DNA from 3 places in the uncultured Gilvimarinus sp. genome. Region 3 is predicted to be linked to each of the others. Evidence: predicted binding sites of a transcription regulator. Region 3 holds the regulator's gene; each other region holds the start of a gene.
What was found. Region 3 encodes LexA, which represses DNA repair genes until DNA is damaged. Its sites were predicted from a motif close to ACTGTNTNTANANACAGT; they were not measured.
Positions count from the first base shown of each region.

Region 1 (2,266 bases), on a different contig from region 3:
TCGCCACCCTCGTCTACGTCTAAACCGTCCAGCATTTGCAGTGCCTCACGCTGCATACCGCTCTCGATGGCTTTGCGGTCGCGGTTAAAATCATCCAACGCCACCGCCAACTCCCGTGCGGCCATTAAATCGTCACTCAACAAGCACTGAATGCCGATACTCATATCATCGAGCCGGCCGGCCGCGTTTAAACGCGGCCCCAAAGCAAAGCCTAAGTCGGCCGCCACTAAACGCTCGCGGCCACGGCCGGCCACCTCAAGCAGCGCTAAAATACCGGGCCGGGCAGCGCCGGCGCGAATGCGCTGCAAACCTTGCTCGACTAAAATACGATTGTTGTGGTCCAGCGGCACCACATCGGCCACCGTACCCAGTGCGACTAGATCTAAGTACTGCGCCATATTGGGCTCTTTGATGCCCGCTTCAGCAAACCAACCAATACTACTCAACTCGCGCCGCAGAGCATTCAGCACATAAAAAATCACCCCGACGCCAGCCAAGTTTTTACTGGGGAAGTCGCAGCCCGGCTGATTGGGATTAACAATCGCCTCGGCCGTTGGCAGCTCGGCACCGGGCAAATGGTGGTCGGTAACCAACACCGCAATACCCAGCGCTTGCGCGGCAGTAACGCCCTCTACGCTGGAGATCCCATTATCCACCGTGACAATTAAATCCGGCTCGCGCTCGGCCGCTACCGCGACAATCTCGGGCGTTAAACCATAACCGTACTCAAACCGGTTGGGCACTAAAAAATCAACCTGATGAGCCCCCATCGCTTTTAGCGCCAACACCGCTAAAGCCGAGCTGGTGGCACCGTCGCAGTCAAAGTCGCCGACAATTAAAATACGCGCATCGGCCACCACGGCATCGGCCAATAAGCTGGCGGCCTCGGGCAGGCCTTTCATGGTGGGCTTGAGTAGCTCTTTTAGCGTTAGCGCCAATTCGCGCTCATCGCGCACACCGCGGGCGCTGTATATTCGCCTCAGCAGTGCCGGTAGCTGGTCGCTGTTAAATTCAGCCTGTGCGGTACGTTGTTTAATCAATTTTTTCACAGAGATCTCAACTCCAGTTTCTGCAAGGCGCCATTGTAAGGTCGTGCCCAAGGTATTACTACCGTGGTTCAGCTCGCGCCGCAAAGGTGGCGGTCGGCACAAAAGCCGCCAACCTCATTACCTTGTTGCAAATTCAAACCAGCGCCTATACTGTATATAAATACAGTTTTTGTTAGGATTTACCCAGATGCCCTCTCTCGACGAGTTATTACAACAGCGCACCGTATACCGGGGGCGCCAGTTAGCCCCTCCGGCACCCGTGCGCCCGTCGGGTTTTGCCCCCCTAGATCGCGTGCTGGGTGGCGGGCTTCCCGCTGTGGGGGTTAATCGCCTGCAAAGCCCCACAGGCATTGGCGAGCTGCGCTTATTGCTGCCCTATTTATTGGCCGAGCCTACCCGGGGCAAGCTACTGGTTTTTATTAACCCACCGGGGCGCCCCTACCCAGACTTTTGGTATAACGCCGGGGTTGATTTGAGTGACGTACAAGTACTCCACACCACTGACACCAAGCAGGCCCTGTGGAGCGCCGAACAGTGCCTGCAAAGTGGTTGCTGCTTGTCGGTGCTCCTGTGGCAAAACAACCTTGAGGTTAGTCAGCTCAAGCGATTGCAGTTAGCCGCTATTGAGGGGGGCGCCAGTTTATGGTGGCTACAACCACCCAGACGTGAAAACATCTCTTTGCCACTTCATTTAAGCCTGCTGCTACAGGCCTCCAGCATTGGCATACAAGCCACGATAACCAAACGCAAAGGCGGTTGGGCCACCGCCCCGATCACCCTAGACTGGCGCGAGCGCTGGCCCGAACAAACCATTGCTCCACTGCCCGCCAATGTCCGTCCGCTGCCCTCCAAGCGGCGGCGGGCGTAAGCTACGGATATTGCGCCATGTTGTGGCTTTACTTGCACTTTCCGGCCCTGCAGCTAGACAGCCTGCCCGCCACCGGGCAACCGCGGGCAATCGCCTGCAACCGCAGGCATGTGCTAGTGCAAATAAATCGGGCCGCTCAGGCAGAGGGCTTACAGCTCGACATGGGGCTGGGGCTTGCCAGCTCTTTGTGCCGGAACTTAGAGGTGCACCCATACCAAGACGACTTTGCCCCGCGCCGCCTACAAGAACTCGCCCAGCGGCTGTATTTGGTATCGGCCGATATTATGCTGTTTAACCCCGATGGTTTACTGCTAAAAGCCAGCCCTATGCTGCGCTATTACCACGGCCT
Region 1 covers NZ_CAXAUC010000008.1:170,477-172,742, forward strand. Annotated here, with positions in the region: gene recJ (single-stranded-DNA-specific exonuclease RecJ) at 1-1,049, opposite strand, end outside; gene imuA (translesion DNA synthesis-associated protein ImuA) at 1,237-1,917, shown strand; gene AACY82_RS13250 (DNA polymerase Y family protein) at 1,935-2,266, shown strand, end outside.
Region 1: the regulator LexA is predicted to act here: its motif matches at 1,199-1,216, upstream of imuA (translesion DNA synthesis-associated protein ImuA).

Region 2 (2,266 bases), on a different contig from region 3:
AGCCCCAACTGACCGACCTCCGTAGGCAGCTTTGCCTCAGCGTCGGTCAAGCGAACCCCCACCCCCAACAAGCGCACCAAGCCTTCATTGCGGCTCGCGGCCTCATGTATTAGCTCGGCAAAATTGTTATAACCAAACTCGCCCCCGGCACGCTCTAACGTGGTGCTAGAGAAATCGGCAAACTTCACCTTCACAAACGCTTTACCAACACCATAACGACTCGTTAACTTATCAATACGCGCTTGCAACCGTGCCATTAATTCCTCGAGGTAAAGGTCGCAGGCCTCACTTGCCGGCAAATCACGCGCAAACGTCTGCTCCACACTGACGGACTTTCTCTGTCGTTCGCTACGCACCAAGCGCGTATCCACTCCGCGGCTGCAATGATACAAACGCGAACCAAACTGTCCGAAACGATCACATAAATCCTGCTCACTAAAAGCCAGCAGATCACCACAGCTTTTCACTTGTAGCTGCACCAAACGTTCAGCGGTTACCCGACCAACACCAGGTATGCAACTAACGGGGAGCTGCGCGACAAACTCCGACAACTGATCAGGCCGTACTTCAAACAAACCATCGGGTTTGCGCCAATCACTGGCAACCTTGGCCAAAAACTTATTGGGAGCAACGCCAGCCGAAACCGTAATGCCCACCTCTTCAACCACCTGTTTGCGAATAGCAGCCGCAATCTGTCTTGCACTACCTCCCTCAGTCACCAGCTCCGACACATCTAAAAAAGCCTCATCTAGCGACAGCGGCTCAACCAAGTCCGTAAAGCGATGAAATATCGCCATTATTTTTTGTGAAGCCTCTCGGTAGTGCACCATTCGGTGCGGCAAAATCGTAAGACCTGGGCACAACCGTAGTGCATAAGCGGAGGCCATCGCCGAACGCACCCCAAATTGTCGCGCCGCATAATTGCACGTAGAGATAACACCGCGCCGGTCTGGATGACCGCCAACGGCGATGGCTCGTCCAACTAACTCGGGGTTATCTCGCATTTCAATCGCAGCAAAAAAACAATCGGCGTCGCAGTGAATAATTGTGCGGCTCATACACACCCTCAAAAACTGTATATACACACAGTATAAATTAACTGTTCGTGTAAACACTAGCGCATCGCGGTTTTATTAAAAGAAGCATCGCAACAAAAATATTGCGCAGTAAAAACCGTCCAACAAACCGATAAATTTAAAAAAAATGCCTTAAACCTTAAAAAAAAACGCATAAAGCGATTAATTTTTGCTAAAAAGCCAATTTTTTTACTGAAAATGTCGTAAAATGCTTGAAATTCATACGTAAAGTTTTAACGTATTACCCACTCGGATTTTGTCCGTTCACTTTTTTGTTCACAACAATAAAGGAAGCTCACCATGGCTGCTCGTAAAACTAAAGCTGTTGATACAGTTGCACAATTGGAAAAACAACTGGCGCAATTGCAAACCCAGTTGACCAAAGCCCGCACCGCAGAAGAAACAGCTGCGGCCAAGGCAGTTGAAACTCAACAAAAAGCGGTAACGAAAGCAAACAATGCTCTCAAATCAGCCCGCACCAAATTGGCTAGCGCCAAAAAGAAAAAAGCCACCGCCGCTGCAGCTAAGCAAGTAACGGCCGCTAACGCTGCCGTACGCAAAGCTCAAGCCGAAGCGACCAGCGCCAAATCAACTCTGGCAGGCCTGAAGCACACCTTAAACGCTATTAAGGCGTCTAACCGTGCTGCAGCGCAACACGCTAAGGCTAACGCTAAAGCAGAAGCTGAAGTAGCTAAAAAGCAGAAAGCCGCTGAGCGCAAAGAAGCCACTAAAGCAAAAGCCGCTGCTAAGAAAGCCGCTATTCGTCAGAAAGCCGCCGAGAAAAAAGCCGCTGCTAAAGCCAAACTAGCCGCCAAGAAAGCCGCCGCTCGCGCTAAAGCCGCTGCCAAAAAGGCCGCTGCTAAGCAAAAAGCCGCCGAAAAGAAAGCCGCTGCTAAAGCCAAACTAGCCGCTAAAAAAGCTGCCGCGAAAGCGAAAGCCAAAAATGCGCCTAAAAAAGCCAAAGCTAAGCCGGCCACCAAAGCCAAAAAGGCACCGGTTAAGCGTGCTGCCAAAAAAGCACCGGCCAAGAAGGCTCCAGCAAAGCGCGGTCGTAAGCCAAAGGCCAAATAAGCCTTATACGCTAACAAGCGCAACACAAAAAAACCGCGACAACTCAGTTGTCGCGGTTTTTTTTGTTTCTACAGGATCGGTAATCCGCTAGGTTAATGGCTTGACGATTGCGAACTTAG
Region 2 covers NZ_CAXAUC010000004.1:52,585-54,850, reverse strand. Annotated here, with positions in the region: gene dinB (DNA polymerase IV) at 1-1,058, opposite strand, end outside; gene AACY82_RS08635 (hypothetical protein) at 1,377-2,147, shown strand; gene AACY82_RS08630 (hypothetical protein) at 2,240-2,266, opposite strand, start outside.
Region 2: the regulator LexA is predicted to act here: its motif matches at 1,073-1,090, upstream of dinB (DNA polymerase IV).

Region 3 (2,266 bases):
ACCGTGGTGGGGTCCGATGGCTTACCCTCGACTGGCTCAAGAAAGTTGCGCTCGCTGTACTTAATCAGACGCACCAAAAACCACGTAAGCAGAACAATCACACCAATGCGCAACACAGTGTCGGCAAACGCCAGCAACGACTCCTCAGTGCCGTTTTGCGCCAGCTCTGCGGCTAGACATAGACCCACCAGCCAGATTAAGCAGCGCAGCGGCTTAAGCGCCGATTCGACCACGGTATCGTCCCAGCGATTGCGTGTTTTACTCGCGTGGCGCATCAAATAATTAAGAATCACTCGCGCCAAGGTCGCCAAAAGCAGCGTTGCCAACACCACCGCAAACACCTTTAACACCCACAGGCGGTCGTCATTAACCAGCCCTTCGTACCAGCCTTGCAACTGCTCCATCGATCTCTCTCCTACTCACGCTGACCCTGAAAGGTCTTTTTCGGGCCGCTAGTATAACCAACCGCCCAGATAATTGTCATTGCCAACAACTGGATGCTTGCACAGTAAAATTAACTGTATATAATCACAGATACTGTACAGCCAAACAGTGCGCGGAACGCCGACGAACACTTCGTGCAATGGCACTTGAGGCCACGCACGCTGTTACCGCCATACATCAACCCAAAGGTAAGGGATATGCAAAACCTAACGGCACGCCAACAACAGGTTCTGGAGTTAATTAAAAGCTACTCCGATGAAACCGGCTACCCACCCACCCGGGCCGAGATTGCCCGCATGCTGGGCTACAAATCGGCCAATGCGGCCGAAGAGCACATTAAAGCGCTCGCCCGCAAAGGCGCAATTGAGCTAATCCCGGGGGCCTCTCGCGGCATTAAGCTACCCGAAGGGCAGCAGGGCTTACCCATTGTAGGGCGCGTTGCGGCGGGCAACCCGATACTTGCACAAGAGCACATCGAGAATTACTGCGATATCCCGCCCAGCTTTTTTCATCCCCAAGCCCACTATCTGCTTAGCGTACAAGGCATGAGCATGAAAGACGCGGGGATTCTCGACGGCGACTTACTGGCCGTACACCGGACCGATCAAGTGCACAACGGCCAAATTGTCGTTGCCCGCATCGAAGATGAGGTGACGGTAAAACGCTTTAAGCGCGAAGGCAACCGCGCACAGGTTGAGCTCTGGCCCGAGAACCCCGACTTTGACGTCATTGTCGTCGATCTGCGCGACCAGAGTTTTAGTATTGAAGGTCTAAGTGTAGGAGTCATTCGCCGTGAATAATGCACCGAGTTTTCCCCAACAGCACTCAACGCAAACAGCGTCCACTAACGCCGGCCTTACCGAGCTGGTGTTAGCTCAAGGTGCCGCCAGCAGCTGGAGCATGATATTGCCCATGGTGGCCCACCTATGCCGCCAAGACAGCCAGCGCTGGCTCACATGGGTAACCTCAGAGCCGCTGCCAGCCGAACTACTCATCAGCTTTGGGATCGACCCACTGCGTTTACGCCAAGTACACTGCCGCGATAGTGATCAGCAACTTTGGGTCACCTGGGATGCACTTGAGCTGGGCAACAGCCATACCGTTATCGCCAGCCCCGGCGCTCTTAGTCAAGGGCAAGAGCGCTACCTAGAGCAAGCGGCCTACGCCGGCAACAGCCAGGCGCTGATTTTACGTTATCGCTAGTCAAGCCCGACAAGTAACGCCAGGGCTGAGTAAACGCCGAATTACTGTATAAGGGACAAGGACCTAAGGAAGGGGGAACAACAGGTTAGCTAAAGGCCGACAGGAGTGTTTTGCAAGCTCGCAAAAAGCAGGCAACCGCCAGCGCACCCTAGTGCAGGGTTCGCTCGCTGTACAATTCTGACTCTGGATCGTCCGAAAGCTCTTCAGGGGGCGTGTCGGCCAGGTCGCCGGCCACTTCCATACCTGCCTCAATCATGGCTTTCGCCACATCAAACTTACCATCGCGCATAAATGACAGCGACTCGGCCGAAAACCGAATACTCACCAAAGGCTCGCCATTTTCATCGGCGCGCTGTAGCACAACATCACCATTGGTTAGCTCGACAATTTCATACAAAGAAGCTGACATGGAGTCTCCACCTGAGCAAAAGACAGGTATTCAGTTTTAACGAAATCGAATGATTCGATCATTCTAGCACTTTTGCCCGCGACGATAAATGCAAAGCCACTCCCCACACTGAGCCCACCCCTTGGATGATGGCAAAAACGCTTCGGGCGCGGCTAACCCTAACGCAAGGCTCAGAGGCCTGAGCCGCTGCAAGTGAATTGACGAAAGCTA
Region 3 covers NZ_CAXAUC010000001.1:925,042-927,307, forward strand. Annotated here, with positions in the region: gene AACY82_RS04075 (mechanosensitive ion channel family protein) at 1-404, opposite strand, end outside; gene lexA (transcriptional repressor LexA) at 642-1,244, shown strand; gene AACY82_RS04085 (hypothetical protein) at 1,237-1,647, shown strand; gene AACY82_RS04090 (hypothetical protein) at 1,796-2,056, opposite strand.